4 regions of the uncultured Porticoccus sp. genome follow, and region 4 is predicted to be linked to each of the others. Evidence: predicted binding sites of a transcription regulator. Region 4 holds the regulator's gene; each other region holds the start of a gene.
What was found. The regulator sigma-54, encoded in region 4, starts transcription at its own class of promoters, with help from an activator protein. The targets are predictions, from matches to a motif close to TGGCACANNNNTTGCNNT.
Positions count from the first base shown of each region.

Region 1: the regulator sigma-54 is predicted to act here: its motif matches at 3,178-3,195, upstream of AACZ64_RS00095 (PEP-CTERM sorting domain-containing protein).
Region 2: the regulator sigma-54 is predicted to act here: its motif matches at 3,230-3,247, upstream of AACZ64_RS04230 (PEP-CTERM sorting domain-containing protein).
Region 3: the regulator sigma-54 is predicted to act here: its motif matches at 3,264-3,281, upstream of AACZ64_RS03050 (alginate export family protein).

Region 1 covers NZ_CAXBHS010000001.1:21,902-27,477, forward strand. The annotation lists gene AACZ64_RS00080 (MMPL family transporter) at 1-349, opposite strand, end outside; gene AACZ64_RS00085 (hypothetical protein) at 443-1,927, opposite strand; gene AACZ64_RS00090 (outer membrane lipoprotein-sorting protein) at 1,929-2,825, opposite strand; gene AACZ64_RS00095 (PEP-CTERM sorting domain-containing protein) at 3,249-3,860, shown strand; gene AACZ64_RS00100 (Fic family protein) at 4,624-5,576, opposite strand, start outside.
Region 2 covers NZ_CAXBHS010000003.1:74,727-80,302, forward strand. The annotation lists gene AACZ64_RS04220 (ParB N-terminal domain-containing protein) at 1-68, opposite strand, end outside; gene AACZ64_RS04225 (hypothetical protein) at 486-1,949, shown strand; gene AACZ64_RS04230 (PEP-CTERM sorting domain-containing protein) at 2,622-3,128, opposite strand; gene AACZ64_RS04235 (hypothetical protein) at 3,640-3,924, shown strand; gene AACZ64_RS04240 (hypothetical protein) at 4,104-4,703, shown strand; gene AACZ64_RS04245 (PEP-CTERM sorting domain-containing protein) at 4,980-5,576, shown strand, end outside.
Region 3 covers NZ_CAXBHS010000002.1:85,524-91,099, reverse strand. The annotation lists gene xseA (exodeoxyribonuclease VII large subunit) at 1-643, shown strand, start outside; gene AACZ64_RS03060 (M3 family oligoendopeptidase) at 640-2,535, shown strand; gene AACZ64_RS03055 (hypothetical protein) at 2,652-2,981, shown strand; gene AACZ64_RS03050 (alginate export family protein) at 3,389-4,597, shown strand; gene AACZ64_RS03045 (ANTAR domain-containing protein) at 4,711-5,322, shown strand; gene AACZ64_RS03040 (CmpA/NrtA family ABC transporter substrate-binding protein) at 5,325-5,576, shown strand, end outside.
Region 4 covers NZ_CAXBHS010000007.1:143,274-148,849, reverse strand. The annotation lists gene AACZ64_RS08325 (HAD-IIIA family hydrolase) at 1-441, shown strand, start outside; gene lptC (LPS export ABC transporter periplasmic protein LptC) at 446-1,027, shown strand; gene lptA (lipopolysaccharide transport periplasmic protein LptA) at 1,017-1,520, shown strand; gene lptB (LPS export ABC transporter ATP-binding protein) at 1,521-2,246, shown strand; gene AACZ64_RS08305 (RNA polymerase factor sigma-54) at 2,371-3,822, shown strand; gene raiA (ribosome-associated translation inhibitor RaiA) at 3,843-4,130, shown strand; gene ptsN (PTS IIA-like nitrogen regulatory protein PtsN) at 4,136-4,594, shown strand; gene rapZ (RNase adapter RapZ) at 4,607-5,467, shown strand; gene AACZ64_RS08285 (HPr family phosphocarrier protein) at 5,493-5,576, shown strand, end outside.

The DNA.
Region 1 (5,576 bases), on a different contig from region 4:
GCTTCCAGGGCAGTCTGAGCATGCGTCTTGACGGCGTTAGGTCGTCTGCTGTCAGCAGGTATAGCTTGACGACTTTTTCCCCGTTCAGATTGTCTTGGTGGGCATGAATTTCTGCGGGAAGGCGAGTGCCGTCATTGCGCCGCAAGGTAACTTTTGTTCGGGGAGCATCGCGGGTATTTTTATCAGTGTGGCTGGCGCTTGCCAGAAAGTCGCGGGTTTGCTCCTTGGTCAGCCCCTCCAGCAAGTCCAGTAGTGGGGTTGATTCCAGTTCTGCCGGCGATTCAAAGCCCGCGTGTCGTGCAAAAGGCTCATTGACGGCCAGCAGAATACCGTCCTGAATGAGCGCCACAGGTTGGTGCTCATTGCTTAGCTGCTGGCGATAATCCTGTAATTCTTTATTGATGTCAGTAATCCCTGATCATTTGGCCTGGTGCCAGGCTGCTCAATAATCTGCCCGCCATCCCAGGGTAAGGATGCCGTTGTCCTGATAAAACCCGCCCGGTGTACCCAAGCTGCCATCAAAAAAGTGAAACTCCAGATACACTTCCTGGGCCTCCCACCCGGTATAGGCGATTTCCGGGTTAAAATAGATGTCTTTTTTATCCAGTCCGACATTGAAGCGGAATTTGGCTCGCCAGCGATTCTGGGCAAACGGTATATTGTAGGAGCCATTCAGGGCATAGATTTCTGCACGGTCCATCACCTCTGGTGCCCTGAGCAGTTTGACGCCCGTCAACTGTAGGTTGAGCCTGGCATCGCCGTCTCCGGGGAACAGCTCCAGTGCTGCCCCCCAGCTGATGCTTTTAACCGTGGTGTAGCTGCCATCCACCCGGGTGACAGGTGTGTCGCTCAGCCAGGCCGTCTCGAACTTGACGGTGCCACCCAGGGCTTCAATGCCGAAGTCACCACCGATTATCCAGGTGCGTGGGTACTGGCCTTCAATAATATTCCGGTCGGGGTTATAGCTGAAGTAGGGCACTGTCTGACGGCCTTTCTGCACAGTCAGTGCATAGTCAAAACCGGAGCCGAGTGTGCTGAAGCGGATACCGGCACCGCCTTCTGAGTCGGGGGCGTTTTCCTTTATGGGGACATTTTTTACGATGGTTTCTGCAAGAGCGGTGGTTTTCAGGCTGAGAATTTCACCGGTGCGTTTGTTGACCGGGTACCAGATGCTGTCCCTGTCAGCCAGCTGTGTTTCACGGAAGTGGGGGTAAAGCACAAAGTCTATTTTGCTGTCGCCAAAAAAATGCTCCATACGGATAGCGGGAGAGGCGAGTCGACGATCCTCGAGGTCATCGATCACAAACCGTCGGAAATCCTGAGTACTCAGGCGATCAGTGGGGGGGAACTCATCGATTCTGCCCCATAGTACTCGCTGAGTGCCAACGGTGAAGATAGAGCTGGCTGTTTTGTAGCGTGCATAGATTTCATCGTAATCGAGGCGGAAATCACTCCAGTCGTTGCTGCCGGATTCCCTGTAGCCATCCGCACGAACCGAGGCGTGGAATTCCCACGCCGATGATGGTGACCATTCGGCCGTGGCCAGACCGTGCATGTAGCCCTGATGGTTCTTATCAGCACTTTGTTGGGTAAAGTGCCCGTACTCGACCCATAACCGGTTCAGCTTGACAGTTGGCCCCGCTGATTTTTCAGTGGTGTAACTCGTGAACCGAGGTGGCTCGGTGGGAGTGCCGTCGCCCTCATCTACAAACAATCCATTTTCATCTTCACCGGAATCAAGAATTAGTTCGTCGCCGGGAGCCTCGCTGTTATTGGGCAAATCCGTTTGATCGTCAAGGATCAACAGTTCCTCCGGTTCCTCTTCAATAATCAGCAGGTCAAAATCCTCAGCGCTGACTGGAGACGCAAGAGGGGTCAGCAGCAGGGTGGCAAAAAGCGTCGCTAATCCGCGGTCAGTTATTTTCATGTCATTCTTCCTGGCTGTCTTCGCTCTGCGGACGGAATGGTATTTCCCGGCTGTCATCAGACAGACCTCTCTGGCTGAAGAGTGTCTCGGGAATACCCTGATCGTATTTGATATCAATAGTGATTAACTTGGTGCTTCGACCAGATTGCAGGTCATACATCGTACTATCAAAAATGGTCCAGTAACCCTGGACCCGTTTGATTTTTCTCGCCTGAAGTCTTTTGGTGGGTTCTTCGCGGTTGTTCTCGTAGTAGTCAATTCGCAGGGGCACGAGAATTCCCGGATGAATACAGAGAATGCGTTTGCTGTAAACCGAGTTGGATTTATCGACCGGAATACTTTCCAGTAGGGTGCAGCCGGCACCGCCGACCTTGTCCTTGCCGATAATCCGATGGTGATCCATGGAAACTTCCCGGTCGGATAAATCTTCATAGTAGAAATCGGAACCAACGAACCGGCCGCCTTTTCTCGATGAGGCGATGCGACGAACTCGCTCCAGAGCAGGCAGATACAGCCATTGGTCACTCTCGTCGCCGGGATAATCCTTGGTCAGCAGGCCGGTCCCTGCCACATCGTTCGGTTTCACAAAGCGGAGTAGTGTCCACCGCTCGGCATTGCCCTTGTCCAGTGCATAGCTGAACAGCATGCGCTGTCTGGTCGAGCCGCTGCTTTCCAACACCATGACTACCTGTGAGCTGGCATCCTGGCCGGTAGGATTGTCATAGACAGCCTGAGCCAGTTTGAGTGCTTCACTTTGCTGATTGGCATTGGCCACAGCTGGATGATGCGGCCCGGCCCAGCCAAAGCCGGTGAGCATCAGTACTGACAGGGTTGTTACCCACTGCCTGATGTTGCTGAAGGAAATATGCACGGTCATCCCTGTGATTGTTTTCATCATTCTAACGATCTAAGCGATTCACGGGAACAGTATCGTCTACTGTAGTGACCTAAAGAAAATGCAGCTGAGGTAAGTAAGCCAGCGTGTCGGGCCTGTGTGCTTTATCCGGTACTTTTGTCCAGAACAGTTTGTACCAGTTTGGTGGTCCGTAGGTCGTTGAACGGGTTATGGGTTAGCGCAGCCAGATGTGTGGTCTGGCGTATAAAAAGTGAGTAGCTAGCACTCTATAACAGCATGGTTAAAGGTTGTGGCAACGAGCCTGCGTCAGGTTTCTTTACAGAAGCTAAATGACGGCGCTTTATTTCTGGCAACGATATATATATCTATTTGATATAAAAGAATATTATTTAATTGGCCTGCATTTTGCTTACATGTTATGTATATCAGTGTAATTCATTAAAATTATTGAAGAAGGCCAGAAGTATGTTCAACTCCAAGATCACATCGCGTTTGCGTCGTTTTGTTAGTCAGGTTGCCGTTTGTGCCGTAGCTGTTTCTTTTATGGCAGGTGCCAATGCTGGTTTGGTGGGCGTGAAAAGCGTTGAGATTTCCAATAGTATAAATGAATGGTTGCAGGTGGCTGAGTTTCAGGCCTTCGACATGAGTAATGTGAATGTTGCGCTGACGGCAACGGCCTCAGCACCCGACAGCTGGAGCGCGTCTTCCACGCCGGATAAAGCCATCGATGGGAATACGGATGGCATTTTTGCCAATGGCAGTGTCTTTCATGAAGGTAATCCAAAAACAGGTGATACGCTGACGATTACATTTCTTGAAGCAGTTGACCTGAGTAGTATGGCAATTTTCGGACGTACAGATGATTGTTGTTCGAATCGTGATATTTACGACTTTAATTTTCTTGATGCCAGCGGTAGTTCCTTGTTCCAGTTGACTGGAGTGGATGCCACGGACGTCAATAATCACTTTGCTTCCTATCAATTCGAGAGCAACGAAATTCCCGAGCCGGCTCCACTGGCCTTGCTTGCGGCTGGCCTCCTTGCGATGGCCCTGCGTCGCCGTCGTCGGGCAAGCTGATACCCGCGGTTCTTCGCGCCAATAAAAAACCCGCTAATTGCGGGTTTTTTTATGTCAGCCTGTTTTGCAATTGATGTGAGTTAGCCAGGTAAAGTTCCCCTGGATGCAGCGGTAGAGATTGCGACTATAGACTGGTACCCGCCGTCACAGAATGAGTTTGAGTTAGTGTATTACTGAATGCGGTTGCACAGAGAATTGGTTGGTGGGTTGGGAAGATTGCTGGAGAACCAAAATGCCTTTGACTGTTATAGGGAGTGTGTCTGAAGAGGTGTTAGAAGTAGGGTAAAGGAATGGTAGCTACGGGTGGACTTGAACCACCGACCCCAGCATTATGAAACTGGCTGTAAATTTTTAACACGTTGATTTTATTAACTTTAATTTCGACACCCACAGCAAATTTGCAGTACAGAGCACAACTTTTCACAACAAGTCACGCAAATCTCACGCAAGCGCTGAATTGAATTTGGGATGTTTTGATGTTTTTATTTCACTTTATTCGCTTGAAAGTGAAATAACCTCCTTCCCTATTTCATTTTCACAAAACCAGGTTCCATAGCACTCTCAATCTAAGGTGACACGATAATTTTTATGGCGCATTTCCATTTTTGTGCCACTTTAATTTGTCGCAAAAGGTTAAATGCGCCAAATACAATCGAATATTGTCTTCGTTCCGACTTAACCAGGGGAATTTGCTCTGTAGTCTTGTTCAGGTAGAGAGAAAAGGTTTTAACTGATAAACGAGTAAATTAATAGTTGGCCTTATTTAGACTTCCGGAAATAACCCCGGCATCCAGCGCCCGGCGAGTGTGGCCGGGAATGCTATATGCAACGGTGCACGTGTGCTCTCGGAAGTAATCACTCCGGCATCCTGCAGTGCTGAAACGATACGCCGCGCCTGACGTTCACCTGTACCGACAATACCGGGGACATCGCCACGGGGTAGTTCGCCGCGATATAGCACCGCGTCTAATACGTTATCGGCCTTCGGAGGTAAGCTATCCGTCCGAATTTCCTCTTCTGCCCAAAGCCGGATACGCGCCCGCAATTTGTCCGGCTGCACAAGCTCTTCCATAAAAGTGATCTGATCTATACAGGTTTGCAGGAAGAACTCGGTAAATTCTGCCAAAGCACTTTCACTGCGGCTGCCCCGTCCATCCGTATCTCCGCGGCGTGGCTGGTCACAGGCTATCAGATGTTGCTTGTATCTGGATTCCTGTCTCGCCAGTCCCCGTGCTATTGACCAAATGCCCCCCGTATCAAGGGCCTCTCTCAGCATGGCGTAAGACATAAGGCGGGCCACCCGACCATTGCCGTCGAGAAAGGGGTGAATCCACAGCAGGCGATGATGTGCGGCGGCTGCCGAGAAAATTGTTTCAGCTTTTTTCAGTCTGCCATAAACCTCCTCAAAACGGCGAAGAAAGCGGGGCAGGGCACCGGCACTGACGGGAATGTGATCGCCAACCTTCACATCCCGTGCCCGAAGTTCGCCAGGGATGACTTTTATATGCTCCTCAGTATCCGGGTCTTCTACCCAGAGCAAATCTTCCGGTAGCTGTTCGCAGAACCGCCGGTGGATTTCACAAATGCCGTCAAGGGACAAAGCGCGTCCGTCATCCAGACCGCCTTCATCAATCCATTTTTGAACCATGACATGGGCGCGGGCCTCTAGCTGTAGGTCGCGTTTGCGAGGCTCATCGCTGTAGTCATTCCGCATGG
Region 2 (5,576 bases), on a different contig from region 4:
TCTGAGTCGAAACCAAGTTCGGTAGTTAATATTTTCTGAACGGGTGGGGGAGCTATATTGTCTTCCATCTTCTCGGTCACTCCACAAAGTAAGCTGCAGTCCACGTAGCAAAATGCTATTCGTAGATTAAAATATGACTAAGGAAGGATTATAACTTATATACGTAGTCCTGCGCGGCAAAGCCCCAGGACATCAAAAAATAGGTCGTAACGATTATTTTTTGACCATATCTACTGACCCTCTGTTTGTCCCACTTAACTCACACCACAGGCAGTATGGGCTGCCACGACCCCTTTAATTTCTAGTCTTACGAAGTTCAGGTCATTGCGATATTGATTGCCGGTGGATTTTCCCTCGCAGCCATCGCGTTGTGCCCGGTTTCTGAAACGCCGTGGCCCATATCCCTGTCATACAAGATTCATCGGGTTGTCACGATAGACCTCTAGCATCAGTCCTGATGTTAATGATCAGTCTTGGAGGCATACGTGAAAAATACCCATAAATTGGTGCTGGCTGCAGCACTGGCCTGGTCCGGCGTGCCAGCAATGGCGGAGCAATGCATTGAAGGTGGCACTGTCGATTCCCCGACGCTGACCTGCACCGCGGCAGACAGTGGCAATATTGACGACGACCGAAACAATCTGTCAGTGACCGTCGAAATCGATGCGCAAATCGTCCGTACGGAAGGACGTCCGGTGCAATTGGGCGGGTCGGATCAGTCGGTCGACAACCAGGGCCTGATCGAAAGCGGCGACGATGATGCGATCCGGGGCACAGGTGCTAACCTGACGGTCGACAATTCCGGCACTATCCGTGGCAGTGACCGGGGTATCCGCCTTCAGGACGATGCTGACAATTTCACCCTGATCAACCGGGAAAGCGGTGAAATCCTCGCACGCAATCAGGCTGTCCGATTGGACAATGGTGACGAACTGGAAAACGCTAATATCACCAATTATGGCCTGATCGAAAGCACCGAGGGCCGCGCCATCCAGAGTCGCGGACCGGGCGGCACCGTGATTAACCACGGCACACTGCGGGGCGGTGAGGAAGTGGTCGAAGCGCGTGAGGACTTCACCATTGAGAACCGTGGCACCATTGCCCTCCGCGGGCTGGAGTGGAACGCGACGACTCGCAGTTGGTCCATAGATGGCTCGATGGCGACCGACGACGAAGACGGTGTGCAATTCGCCAGCGGGACGGCGGATAACCATGGCGTGATTCTCGGCACCGATGACGGGATCGACATTGACGAGGGGCGGGTGCACAACCATGCCACTGGTGTGATTGTGTCCACCGGATCCGCGAGTGATTCAATGGATGGCGGCAGCGGCATCGACGTGGATACATTATTTGAGCCTACGCAGGGCGATGTCCGCCCCGCCGGCCCACTGACCATCATCAACGAAGGCTATATCGAAGGTGTCCGCGCCATCGGCACGGATGAGGCCAGCACCTCCGAGATCACCATCGAGAACAGCGGCACCCTGCGGGGTCGGTCCGGCACCGCCATCCAGCTTGCCCCCGAACAGGGCGATAGCAGTCTGCTGGTCTCGGGCGACAGCAAGATCTTCGGCGATGTGATCTTTGGTGCGGGCGACGACCTGCTAACCGTGGAGGGGTTGACCTCGGGCCTGCTGATTAACGGCATCTTCGACGGCGGCGCAGGCAACAACAGCGTTTTTTTGAACGACTACCTGCTGTCCGACCTGCTCTCATTCGAGATTACCGACGATCTGATCAATCTCTCCCTCGCTATCCTGAATAACCAGGTGCTCTCAGGGCAGTTCATAAATTTTGCTACATGGACCTTTTCCTCTGATGGCCCTTTTTCCACTGAAGATCTTGCAAGCCGGTTTGCGACCCCAGTGCCAACACCCGCGATACTGCCCCTTTTCCTCCTTGGGCTCGCCGGGATCTGGGCCAGTCGAGCTCGTCTTTTGAAGTAGCCGTTGAGGCAGGGGCTTCTACTCTCGAGCAAGAAACCCGGGTCCTGGTTGAACTTAAAAATATGGTTTTCTCAACCTGTTGAGTACGGTTTAACAAAGGGCCCGGCATCCATTTTGATTGGCGTAGAGCCCATGCCATCGTACTGTTTTGTCGGCGCGCTGCACCGATAAATCACTCACTGCGACCCACCTTGTCTGCTTCACAATATAGAAGTGCATTTAAATGTACGCAGGTAATTCCCACGTCAAGAGTTCACTCAGGTAAAGATATCCGCCCGCTTTCTGTGTTTCTGGCGGGTGTCTCCATATTTGTAAAGCAGATCCATGAAACCTGCCATCTTATGGTGTTAACACAGAGAGCGCGCGGAGTTGCTGTGCTGGTGGACGTCCGGAAATCTGGGAGGATGCGAGGGCGGCTGGCGCTGCTGGAGGAGCTTTATAAAGCCGAAGAGCAGGTTGCCAATGGGAATGTATTACTAATGAAGGCACAAAATCACGAGTTTTGAATAGGCTGCTGGCCGACTTCCCTGAAAGTGGACGCATTGCTCCTGATGTGGACGCGTTGCATTAGAAATTAGAATAAAAAAGCCCCGCGATGCGGGGCGGACTTCAATATGAAGCAAGCTGTACTGCCCAGGGTTACCCCCTGGGCGAAACCCGGGTGGTTCCTGTTCAGCGTGCGGCGAGTTTGGCTCTCAGGCTCAGGGCCGCCAGGCCAATGCCCAACAGCAGCAAGGTGCCGGGTGCGGGCACAGTGCCGCCGGGAGTTTGCTCAATCATAAAGGCATAGTTGATGTATCCGCCACCCTGGCCGTTGTCTCTGACCCAGGCGGTGGTGTCACCATTAATATCGTAGATGCCGTTGTTGTTGGAATCTACCCGGTAGCTTTCGCCGAACAGGTCGACCCCGATATAGATCTGGTCAAGCCATACCATGTTGTTGATGGCCAGGGGATCTGTGCTCACAGTTGAAATCGCGTAATTGCTAAAGCTGCCACCAAACAGCAGCGCGGCAACTTCCTGGCCGGTGTAGGTTGGCGTTGTGAAGTCACTCCAGCTCGGGCCGTCGGCATTGTAGGTGTCCCAGCTGCCGACATAAATGGGTGCTGCGTACAGGGAGCTGCTGAATACCAGCGCAAATATGGCGGCGCACTTTCCCAGGAATTTCTTTGTAATCATGTTGTTCTCCAAATTTTACTGCCAGTTAGGTGGTCTTCGTTGCAGTGTCCTGACACTGCCAGGTGACGCCAACGTTTTGTAGTTTGTCTAACACACAATCATAAGCATAAAGTGTGCCATATTTTTATCTTATTAAATTACAATAAGTTAATGGGGGCTTTGAGTGTAGATGCTGGCTGACTGTAAATTATTTTGACAGTAAGCCGGGGAAGCACGTGATGCCAATTTTTAGAAGATGAAAGAATTGGTAACAACTGAGAATTAATTAAAGGGGGCGGTGAGAATTCAAATCTAAAGGGGCATCACAATTATTTATTAACCATTTATTGTTATCTGTTTTCATCACTTAACATAATTCAGGTATGTTTGAACCATTATGACTTTTTTGGCTGCTTGCTTTGGCTACTTGCGCTGATCAAGCAGTCTGACTGCCAAGTGGCAAACGCTCATAAGGTTGGTTATCTACAGGTTATTTCCTGCCTGTAACGCAACTGTGATATTTAGGGGGCATATGCTCAATTTTCTGCGAATTTTTAGTTGGTTGCTGTTCACATTTGGTGTCGTTGGGTTTCTGGCTGTTGCCCTGGGGTTTAAACCGGATATTGGCTCGCTAGCTTCGGCGCTCGGAATTCTTGGAATTCAGGTGATATTTTCGGCGATGATTCTGTACGGATTCAGGCTGCACCGGCAAGGCAGGATTGGCCGTCATAACCTTGTTTACGGTAGCTGGTTTATTATCGTCGCCCTTGTGATTATCGGTCAGGTCTGGATTAATATCAGTGACGTCAACTTTTAATAAAACGCAGTCCTGAAGTTAATGGGATTCGGTTTAACGAGGTGGTGGGGATGCCTTAATCCTGTCTCCCAGCCGTGGTTTTTTCACCCTCCAACGTACAAAGTCCGGATGTGTTGGAACGCAACTATCGGGTGGGGAATGGAAGATTTGAACCTGATATGTCAAACGGAGAAGGCATCATGAAATCAGTTTTTACAGGCTTTATCTTGTCATTTACCTTAAGTTTTTCTATTCATTCGGTCGCAGCTGACGGCATCAAGGAAGTGCTGGATCTGACCGAAAAGTATATCAAGTTGTGCCAGACAGATGACATCAAGCATGTCATGCCCAGTTTGGTTGCTGATGGCTTAAATAAACCTTCACGGGGTAGCACACCCACCAAAACCATCGACGATTGGGAGTTCAAAGTAGATATTCCCAGTCAAGGATTCAAAATGTGGCTTGCTCATCAACAGTCGGCCGGAATAGACCCCCCTTTTATTTGTAATATCAGTGCTTCATTGAAAAGCGGCGATACGCGAGATTTCAGTTTTATGAAATCTGATTTTTTACCGCTTATGATTAATATTTTTGGTGCCCCGACCCGTACCGAAACGCACCCAAAAAGGTCTGAAATTTACCATGCACAATGGTGCCAAACACCCAAAGGCGGCATGGAGCTCATGGCAGTGAATCCCCAGGTCAAAAGATGGGCTAATGCTGGACAGAGTGCTGATGTTGTTAATGTATTCAGGATTGGCATGAGTTTGTGGCAGGGTAAAGATAAGTATTGCCGATAACTTTCAACGCTGTTTTAAATGGGGAGTTTTTATTCATGTTTGAGTTCCAGCCTTTGGCTTCATTGTAAAGATGGTAAAAGGATCATGGCGCTGAGGTCGTCAGGTTCCTTTACATTGCTGGGATTCAAGTATCAAAGAAGTTTAGTTAACTGTTTGATTTTTAGTTATATTTATATTTTGGCCTGGATTTTGCTTAGGCCTTAAACTTGAATGTAAAAAGTGACGATTGATTTATCGTCAAACAATGAATATATCGAAAAGAAGGGGTACTAAATAATGCGTGGTCAATACAAAAAAATTCTGTTCGGATTGGGCTTGGGAATGGCCATGTCGGTTAGCGCCTTCAGTGTTCATGCGAGTCCCATTACCAGCGGGCTGTTCACTCCCGATGCGGTTGAAGACTACGAAGGCACGCCTGGCAGTCGAACAGTTTTAACCACGTTGTTTGGCGGAGACGTGAGTGTTGTCGATGGTTCAGTAAATCATCGGTCGGTTGACGCGGGTGACTGGATTGACTTCAGGTCATCAAGTGCGATTGTCCCGAATTCAGGCTCACGCTTTGGTGTTGGGTATGGCTTCGGTAGCTATTCCCTGGATTTTTCTGGACTGGGTGGGATTTTCGGATTCAGCGGCTGGTTCAGTGCTGCCGGTGCCGGTTCGGAGTTTATCGAGTTTTTTGGTCTTGCCGCGGAATCGCTGGATATCGTTTCCAGAGCTAACGGTTTTGGCCCGGGTGATGGCACTATGGAGTTTGTGAGCGTGCTGTCTACGGTTGCTATTGGGTCAATCACCATTTCCGGGTCAGAGATTGCATCGGACGATCTGGCCTATACAACATCCCGGGCTACCGGTCAGATTCCAGTCCCCGGTACT
Region 3 (5,576 bases), on a different contig from region 4:
GGGCCATGAGATTGATTTCACGATTAGTGACTTCGTTGCTGACTACCGCGCACCAACCCCATCCGCTGCAGCCGAAGTATTGAGTCCCGACGGCAACAAACTGCTCAACCAGTTGCGCGGTTATGAAAAGTTACTTTGCGAAACCATTTCGCGGCGACTGCAATCTACTTCGCAACGCCTGGACAGCCTGACTCGTCAATTGCGGGATCCCGGAGAGCGCCTCAATCAGCAGGAGCAACAACTGCAGGGCCTGCAAGCGCGACTGGTCCGAACCACCTGGGGACAACATCAACAGCTGGATACGCACTTACAGCATTTGCGTGCGCGTCTGGAACAAGCAGGTCCCGGTAATCGAATCGACTATTTGAGCGACAGCCTGAATTTGCTGACTCGCCGGCTGGAACGCGCCTTCGGCACCCTGCTCGAGCAAAAGAAAATCCGGTGGTACAACGCGTCACAACTGCTCAATGCCGTGAGCCCGCTGAAAACGCTGGAACGCGGGTATGCTATTGTTACAGACCAGCAGCACAACATATTGCGGGGCGTAGCAACCGTACAAATCGGCGATAGCATTACCACACGGCTGGCGAACGGTTCCCTAGAATGCAAAGTCGATAAAATTTTTCCGGATTCACAATCATGAAACGATACCTCGGTCTTTGTCTGCTCGCGATGACAATGCAGACACCGGCTGAACCAATCACTGATCCTTTACCGGCACCCAAGCCGGAAGAGCCTGCTTCCGTCTGGGATCTCTCCGACCTGTATCCGGATGTCGCCAGCTGGGATGACGCACGGGATAATGCCACCGCACAAATCAGTGCCATTGGTGAATGCGAAGGTGTTCTCGATGACAGCGCGAACGTGTTGGCAGACTGCCTGAACCGGGTTAGCGACACCTACAAAGCCGTGCTCAGGCTTTACGTTTATGCCTTTCTGAATAAAGACACCAACCAGAGCAGCATCCAGTATCGGGAACGGGCGTCAGTTGCCCAGGAATTGCTTGTCGAGTTCACAGCAGCCACACGTTTTGTAAAGCAGGAACTCAGTCAGATCAGAGAAGCAACTCTTAACCGCTACCTCGATGAAAGCACACGACTTCAAGAGCACGATTTTTTTATCCGCAATATCCTGCGTCAATCTGAACATATTCTCAGTGAAGAGGGTGAGCACGTTCTCAGAGCGGCCTCAGAGGCACTGCAATCTACCTCAAGTACCTACAGCGTGCTGGTCAACAACGACATTCCCTGGCCGGAAATCACCCTATCGGATGACACAAAAGTCACTCTCGACCCGATGGCCTATGAAGTCCACCGGGCATCGGCAAACCGCAACGACAGAAAACAGGTATTTGAGCTTTTCTGGGGAACCTACCAGCATTTTCGTCAGACCCTTGCCCTCACTCTGGAGGGACAGGTAAAAAAAGAGGCGATGATAGCCCGGGTGCGCGGTTTCGATTCATCCCTGGATCGCGCCCTGTCCCAGGACAACATTCCTGAAGCGGTTTACCGGACACTGTTGTCTGCCGCCAATGAGCACCTCACATCCCTGCACCGCCTGCTCGGACTGCGGCAACGAATGCTCGGCCTCGGGGAATCCCGTTACTACGACCTCTACACACCCGCGGTCACCCTGCCCCGAGAATTTACACTGGAGCAGGCCGCCACCCTGACACAGGCCGCACTCACGCCTCTCGGCAGCGACTATGTCGAACAACTCAACGAGGCCCTCAAACAACGCTGGCTGCACGCCTATCCGGCGCCAGACAAGCGCAAGGGTGCCTACGTGATGGGAGCCGCCTATGACGTCCACCCTTTCCTGATGTTGAATTTTGAGGGCACCTTTGATTCTGTCAGCACCTTTGCTCACGAGTGGGGGCACGCCATGCACTCCCTGATGGCCAACAGTCACCAACCCTTCAGCAAGTCGGCCTATTCCAGTTTTATTTCGGAAATCCCCGCGACGGTTAATGAACTACTGCTTTTTGATTATCTGCGCGACAACGCATCAAGTGACGATGAAAAACTGTTTTACCTGTTTCGCGAACTGAATCTTCTGCGAAGTGCTTTTTTTCGACAGGCCCAGTTCGCTGAATTCGAACTGGCTATCCATGAGCAGGTTGAGAGCGGCGGCAATCTGTCAGGCGATAAATTGAATACGCTGTATGGGACTATCCAGAAACGTCATGCCGGCCACAACATGGGGATCATGCAAGTTGATGAACCCTATACCGTGGAATGGGCCTCCGTTTCACATTTCTACCGCAACTTCTCTGTCTATCAGTATGCAACGTCCATGGTTGCCGCCTACAACCTGGTAGGTCGCATTGCAACCGGTGGCGAAGAAGCACGGCAACAGTACCTGGACATTCTTCAGGCGGGTGGGTCTGACTACCCTTACCGGCTACTCAGAAACTCGGGGGTGGATCTGGCTGATCCAGCCGCGTATCACCCCATGATTCAACGAATGACCCGGTTGATGGACGAGGTCGAGCATATTCTCGACCGGCAGGGTGCAAAGAATACCTCCCGGTGAGCATCCTGTTGTACCGGTGAAGCGCTTTCTTCAAAGCTTTCACGTCGTGCAGTCAACCGAATCCCCATTCTGGCGTTTAAAGCAGCACGTCTTTAAATAACCAATGAGGAAATACCATGCGACTACTCCTGTTACTGGCGGGCATTGCTCTTGCCACATCCAGCTTCGCCGAGCCAACCACAAAGCCCGACAACTCCGGTGATAGAAAAAGTTATACCGGTTCCATGTTTCAAAATATGGATACTGACCAGGACGGCAATATATCAAAGGCCGAGTATGAAGCGGGCCTCCGGAAAAAAATGGAAGAACGCATGGCCCACTTCAACGCGATGGACGCGGATGGCGACGGCCTGGTGAGCAAAGCCGAAGCCATGGAAGCCAAGGCGCGAATGAAAGCGAAATGGAAGGAAAAACGTCGCCTGCATTGCAATAAAGCCGATAAATAGCATTTCCGGTACCCGACAACCCCGGCTATCTGATAACCGGGGTTGTTTTATAGTCCATCATTATTAACTCGGCCACACCTTATCCATGGCAAGCATGGAGACATGTTTCATCCCGCCAAATCATCCGCTGTTGCTATCAGACAAGTGCCAATGAACAGAGTCCTTTTTTTGCCCCAAATTACTCCGCACCCGCATCTTTATCGCACCAAATTTAAACAAAAATTCCCCGTCGGATGCCCTACAGGCCAACCATAACCACTAAAAAAGCCACTATTCGATATATGGCACGGGTTATGCTTATAACTGTTTGACACAACATCCTACTGGGTAATGAAGCCCGTGCGCACCATCCTGCGTACGGGCTTTTTTATTTTTGTTTTGGGGAAAACAAACTCGAGGAATTTCACATGAAACCGAGATCTATTCGACTTTCTGTTTTTGCATTGCTGTTTGGCCTACACCCTTTACTGATGGCGAGCGCTGAAGAAGCCACCAGTTTTTCAGAAATATTCACCGAGAGTGATACCAGTTTTACTTTCCGGTATCGATTTGAGCATGTAGATGATGAAAATGCCGAGAAAAATGCCAATGCATCCACACTAAAGTCCCGCATAACCTGGACTTCGGCCAGCTATCATGGCTTTTCCGGCCTGCTGGAAGTCGATGACGTAAGCCATATTGGCGGCGAGAACTACGCGACACCCTCCAACGGGAAAGTCGGTGAATATCCCATTGTTGCCGATCCGGATGGCACCGATATCAATCAGGTCTATCTCAAGTATCAACAAGATGGCTTTACCGGTACAGCCGGTCGCCAGCGCATTCTCCATTCCGGCCAGCGGTTTGTCGGCGGTGTCGGCTGGCGCCAGAACGAACAGACCTATGACTCTGTACGGGTGCAATTGCCCATCGGGCCAGTCACATTGGATTACAGCTATATCTGGGACGTAAACCGAATTTTTGGGCCCGATACCGGTGGCGCACAACCGCGTCGCTACGACTCTGACTCTCATGCGCTCTACCTGTCATTTTCGCCAATGGAAGGTTATAAGCTGGCCGCCTTTGCCTATCTGCTGGATTTTGACAATGCAGCGGCCAATTCATCGCAGACCTATGGTATTGAGTACAGTGGTGCCGTTGGTCCCGTCACCCTGGCAGCCAGTGCCGCCAGCCAGACCGACTATGCCGATGGGCCAATTGATTACGACGCCGACTATTACATGGCTGAAGTCGGTACAAAGATCAAAGGCATTGGCCTGGGCATCGGCTATGAATTACTGGGCAGTGATGACGGGATGAAAGCCTTCGGCACGCCCCTCGCCACCCTGCACAAGTTTCAGGGCTGGGCGGATCAGTTTCTGGTCACACCTGCCGATGGTATCGAGGATATTTACTTCAAGATGACCGGCAGCGTTGGCAAAACCAATCTGGCGTTTTTCTACCACGATTATTCCGCGGATGAGGGCAGCGCCGACTATGGCGAGGAATATAATGCCGTGGCAAGCTACCCGATCAACAAATATGTCGGCGTTGAGCTGAAGTACGCCAAATATGATGCCGATGAGTTTTCTCAGGACACCGACAAAATCTGGTTTTCAGTCAATGTGAAGTTCTGATCCCGGAACATCACCGTGGCATCTCTCTCAGTGGCGGGCTATGATTCTCCTGCCACTGATTTTTTTGCCTTTTTAAATTTATCCTCCCAACGAATTACTTCAAATAGAGCACCATGACACCACCTTCAGCCAGGGACCCCATTCGCATCATGCTGGTCGATGACCATGTCGAACGATCTGCCAGCGTCGAAGAAAAACTCCGGGATTCCGGTTTTGAAGTCATTTCGCGGTTGCCATCGGCAACCGGTCTACTGTTCCAGATTGAACAGCATCAACCAGACCTGGTATTAATCGACATTCAGTCGCCCGGTCGTGATGTGCTGGAGAGTCTCTCGGTGGTCAACCACCACAATCCGAGACCGGTAGTCATGTTTTCCCATGAAGAAGATCCCGCTTTTATCGAACAGGCCGTGGACGCCGGAGTGACTGCCTACCTGATGGATGAGCTGAACCCGGACCGGGTCAAACCGGTTATTGATCTGGCCATTGCCCAGTTCAAGTCCTACCAGTCCCTGCGCAAGGCCCTGGATGACGCACGCACCAAGCTTGCCAGTCAGTCTGTGATAGAAGAGGCAAAACAACTGCTGATGGCTCAACGTGGCATCAGCGAAGACAAGGCACACAAAACCTTGCGGACACTCTCGATGGACACCAACCAGAGTTTGCCCGAGGCGGCTCGGTCAGTGATTAATATTCTGGGAAAGCCCAGTAACAACGCGAGATAATCATGCAGACGACGACCCATAAATTACCGGCCGGCGAACGGCAGAACCTTAATATCGGCTATATGCGGCTGAGTGACAGCGCGCCGTTGATCATCGCCCAGGAACTGGGGCTTTTTGCCAAATACGGCCTGGATGTAACACTTTGCAGAGAAGTCTCATGGGCCAATATCCGCGATAAACTGATTGCCGGGAATTTTGATGCCTGTCAGATGCTGGCACCCATGCCGCTGGTGACAACACTGGGGGCTGCGGGG
Region 4 (5,576 bases):
TACTACGGCAACAATGGAGAGGAACTGAAATCGTTCAACATACAGGATGGTCTCGGGATCAAACTATTACAGCGCAACGGCATCAAAGTCGGCATTATCACCGGCCGATCTTCAGCACTGGTGGCAAGACGGGCCGAAGAACTGGGTATCGATCTTGTCGTACAGGGAAGAGAGGACAAACTGACCGCTCTGGAAGACTTGCTGGTTACACACCCTTACCAGATGAACGAAATTGCCTTTCTCGGCGACGATCTTCCCGACCTGGCTGTCATCAGGCGGGTGGGCCTGGGGGTCGCCGTAGCGAATGCCCGGCCAATTATTGCTGAACACGCACTCTGGCAGACTACCGCCTGCGGTGGAGCCGGTGCTGTCCGGGAACTGGCCGAGCTGCTTTTGCAGGCTCAGGATAAACTGGAATCCACCTTTACGGACTACCTCTAGGCTTATGCGTAACATTTTGATGACTGCCATGCTGCTCGCCTCAACAGGGATTTTCCTGTTGTTCTGGCTGTCACCACCAGAGGTATTTCTGAACAAGCCAAGCGCCGATGTAGAAGAATTACCCAAAGCAGACAGTTATATGAACAATATTGATACGGTAAATTTTGACAGGGATGGCAACCGGGCTTACACCCTCACAGCCACGGAGGCACGCCACTTTAATCGCGGCAACCGACTGGAACTGGAGAACCCCGGCATGGTGTCTTACAGTGAGCCGAACGAGGGTTCGGAGCAGGCACCCCCATGGCATGTAACCTCCCAGAAAGGGACTATCTACAACGGGGGTGAACGGGCTGTCCTGTCCGGTGACGTCTATGCCAGGCAATCTGTTAAAAAAGGCGGCAAAAATGAATTTCTCACCAGCAAATTAACCATATTCCCTGAGACCAATATTGCCGAAACCGGCCTGCCTGTGACCATTAAAACGCCTCAGGGGGAGACCACTGGCACAGGCATGTGGGCAGATCTTAATGATGAGATATTCAAACTGCTATCAAAAGTAAAGGGGATTCACCGTGCGCCATAATTTATTCATTCTGCTGCTACTGGCAGCATGTCATTCCTCCAGTCTGGCGCTACCCAGCGACGCACAACAGCCTATCAATATTGAGTCGGACAGAGCCGAACGATATGAAAAAACCGGTACAACGATCTACGAAGGCGCTGTCGTTATTACCCAGGGAACCATCAAAATTCACGCGGACAAAGTCACCGTCTACACGGCAAATAACCAGGTCGTCCGAATTGTCTGTGTGGGAGAACCTGCCCGCTACCAACAACAACCGAACCCCAACGACAACATGATGTACGCCAAGGGCGACACTATTGAATACCATCTGGCCAGTGACCGTATCGACCTACTGAAAAATGCCAGCGTTGAGCAAAATGGCACCGTTATCACCGGTGAAAAAATCAACTATGACCTGAAGGCAGAGGTGGTCAAGGCGAGCAGTGGCGACAATCCCCGCCAGCGAATCCAGATGGTCATTCCACCCAACAAGCAAAAGGATGCAAACTAAATGGCTATCCTTAAAGCGTCAAACCTGGTCAAAAGCTATAAAAGAAGGCCGGTGATTCGCGATGTATCCCTCACCGTCGAAAGCGGTGCGATTGTCGGATTGCTCGGGCCTAACGGCGCTGGCAAAACCACCTGTTTTTACATGATTGTCGGGCTGGTTCATCAGGATGGCGGCTCTGTTTATATCGATGATGAAGACATCACTTCTCTGTCCATGCACGGCAGGGCGCGCAAGGGACTTGGCTATCTCCCGCAAGAGGCTTCCATTTTTCGCAAGATGACCGTGGAGAATAATATTCTGGCGATCCTGGAAACCAGAAAAGATCTCGACAAACAACAGCGTGCAAAAAAACTGGAACAGCTACTCCAGGAGTTTCATATCAGCCATATCCGCAACACCCTTGGCATGAGCCTCTCGGGAGGGGAACGTCGCAGGGTGGAAATTGCTCGAGCACTGGCCATTGAGCCAGCCTTCATTCTTCTGGATGAACCCTTTGCCGGGGTCGACCCGATTTCAGTCAACGATATCAAGCAGATCATCCGTCACTTACGCGATATAGGTATTGGTGTCCTGATCACAGACCACAACGTACGCGAGACACTCGATATCTGCGAGCATGCTTATATCGTTGGCGAAGGACAGGTTATTGCCGAGGGGCAGGCCACCGATATTGTCGCCAACCAGCAGGTACGGGATATCTATCTCGGCGAAGACTTTATGCTTTGATGGGACGTATCACCGCACAGCGATTGTGCAAAGCGGCACACATTTTGCTTGTCTCCCCCCCCGGAGGCAGACTACACTTTCCGTGTGAACATCTTCGTAACAACTCTCTATACGCAGTCATAACATGAAAGCCAGCTTGCAACTGAAAATCGGCCAGCAGCTGACGATGACCCCTCAGCTACAGCAGGCCATCCGTCTGTTGCAATTATCCTCTCTCGACTTGCACCAGGAAATCCAGCAGAACCTCTACGATAACCCGCTGCTTGAGCTTGCTGAAGAATCCGAGAATCTGGCCGCAGAAACCGCCACTGGGAAAGTTGAAGATATCGACAGTGCAACGCGTGATCTTAACAGCAGTGAATGGGACAGCAAAATACCCACTGACCTGCCAGTCGATGCCAACTGGGACGACATCTACCAACCCAGCACCACCATCAGAAACACCGGCGCGGATACACGCGATTTTGACAGCGTTCACAACGTCACAGAGTCGCTTCAGGACCACCTGATCTGGCAACTTAATCTGACGCCGATGTCTCCCAAGGATTACCTGATCGGTGAAATCATTATCGATTCAATTGATAGCCGGGGCATGCTGACGGCACCGGTTGAAGAAATCTGGGCTGCGCTGGACGACGAAATTGAGCTGGATGAAGTACTCGCTGTAGTGCACCGCATTCAGCAGTTTGACCCACCTGGTGTTGCAGCCACCGGCCTCGCCGAATGCCTTCTGATTCAGCTGAACCAGTTCTCTCCTGATACGCCGCTGATTAACGAGGCCATCCAGCTCGTCACTGACCACCTGGAACTGGTTGGACAGCGCAATTTTCGACAAATGGAAAAAATCACCGGTCTGTCCCACGAGATACTCGAGGGTGCCATCCTACTTATCCAGACATTGGCTCCCAACCCCGGTGACGCCATTCGAAACGATGATATCGAGTACGTGGTACCCGATGTTCGAGTCACCAAAGTCGATAATCACTGGAAAGTTTCCCTCAATGAGGACATCACTCCTCGCCTGAGTATCAATCAACAGTACGCGCAGCTGATTCGCAGAGCCGACTCCAGCCAAGACAACACCTTCCTCAAGAATCACCTCCAGGAAGCCAAATGGTTTCTGCGCAGCATGGAAAGCCGCAATGACACCCTGATGCGCGTCACCAGTTGCATCATTGAATTACAACAGGGCTTTCTGGAACAGGGACCCGTGGCGATGAAGCCCATGGTGCTGGCAGACATTGCCGAACGACTGGACCTGCACGAATCCACTATTTCGAGGGTGACCACCCAAAAGTACATCGACACACCGCAGGGTGTTTTTGAACTAAAGTATTTCTTCTCCAGCCACGTCTCGACCGACGCTGGCGGGGAGTGTTCATCAACAGCCATTCGCGCTATGCTGAAAAAAATGGTAAGCGCTGAAAATCCGGGCAAGCCCCTCAGCGATAACAAACTGACAGCACTGCTTCAGGAGATGGGTATTCAGGTTGCCCGACGCACTGTTGCCAAATATCGCGAGGGGATGGGCATCCCCTCTTCCAGCGAAAGAAAACGCTACAACCCCAACACCTAACACCTATTAAGGAGAACCGCATGCAATTGAACATCAGCGGACATCATCTCGATATCACTGATCCGATCAAAGACTATGTCACTACCAAATTATCCAAACTGGAGCGTCATCACGACGGTATCACCAGCACGAACGTGATTCTCTCAGTTGAAAAATTGATCCAGAAAGCTGAAGCAACAGTCCATGTTAGCGGCGGTGAATTCTTTGCCGATTCCGAGCATGAGGATCTTTATGCGGCTATCGACATGCTGACCGACAAACTGGATCGACAGCTAATCAAGCACAAGGAAAAGAACCGCGGTAGATAACACTCATGAAACTGATTGATGTACTCACCCCTGAAAACACCGTTGCCAGCGCCGAGGGCGGTAGCAAAAAAAGGGTACTGGAAAACCTTTCCGTCTTCCTGAAAGAACGCATGGAGGGGGTCAACGCAGACGATCTCTACCAGAGTCTGCTGGCAAGAGAGCGACTGGGCAGCACCGGGATAGGAGAAGGTGTTGCCATCCCCCACTGTCGACTGGCAGGCTGTGAAAAGATTACCGGAGCACTTGTCAAACTGGCTGATGCCGTCGATTTCGATGCTATCGATGGAGAGCCGGTAGACCTGATCTTTGCACTGATCGTTCCCGAGGAGCAAAACGACGAACACCTGCAGGTCCTCTCTTCCATCGCCGAATTACTTCAGGACGAAACGGTTCGCAATGCATTGCGACAGGCCGGCAGTGATCAAGACCTCTTTCGGATAGCAACCGGCAATGATGGCGACTGAGGCGAAAGGCTAATGCGACTGGTGGTGGTAAGTGGGCGTTCTGGATCCGGCAAGAGTACCGCACTGAACGTCCTCGAAGATGTCGGTTTTACCTGCATTGACAATCTTCCCGCCAGTTTGCTTCCCGGCCTTTTTCAGAAAGCCATCAACGCCAAGAACCAGCATTGGCTGGAAAAAATTGCGGTGGGAATTGATGTCCGCAACCTGGGCGAAGACCTTGACCAGCTTCCAAAAATTCTTGCGGAGCTGAAGCATTCGGGCATCAACTATGAAGTGCTTTTCCTCGATGCCAGAAATTCCGTCATCATCCAGCGTTTCAGTGAAACACGCCGCAAGCACCCACTAACCAACGACCGGGTAGATATTAACGAAGCCATAGAACTTGAGACCACCCTGCTGGACCCAATCGCCTCAATTGCAGATCGCAGAATTGATACCAGCACCATGACCCTGCACCAGCTACGCGATGTCATCAAGCAGCAAATTGCTCCCCACACCAGGGACGACATGGCTATCATGTTTGAGTCCTTTGCCTTTAAACGCGGAGTACCAGTCAACGCGGATTTTGTCTTTGACGTTCGCTGCTTGCCAAACCCCCACTGGAAACAGGAGTTAAGGCCCTTTACCGGCAACGACCAACCAGTGATCGAATTTCTCGAATCGCAACCGGAAGTCATCGACATGACGAATGACATCAAGCAGTTCCTGTCCCGCTGGACACCGTCATTTCTTGCCAATAATCGCAGTTATCTAACCATTGCAGTGGGCTGCACCGGGGGGCAGCACCGCTCAGTCTACATATCCAGCGTTCTAGCCAGACATTTCAGCAACACCATGCCGAATGTACAGGTCCGGCACAGAGAACTGTCCTGACGGGCGCCATCACGGGAGGGCTGTTATGTCAAAAATCATCTGTACAGAAATCACCATTGTCAACCGTCTCGGGCTGCATGCTCGAGCAGCCGCAAAACTGGCTTCGACT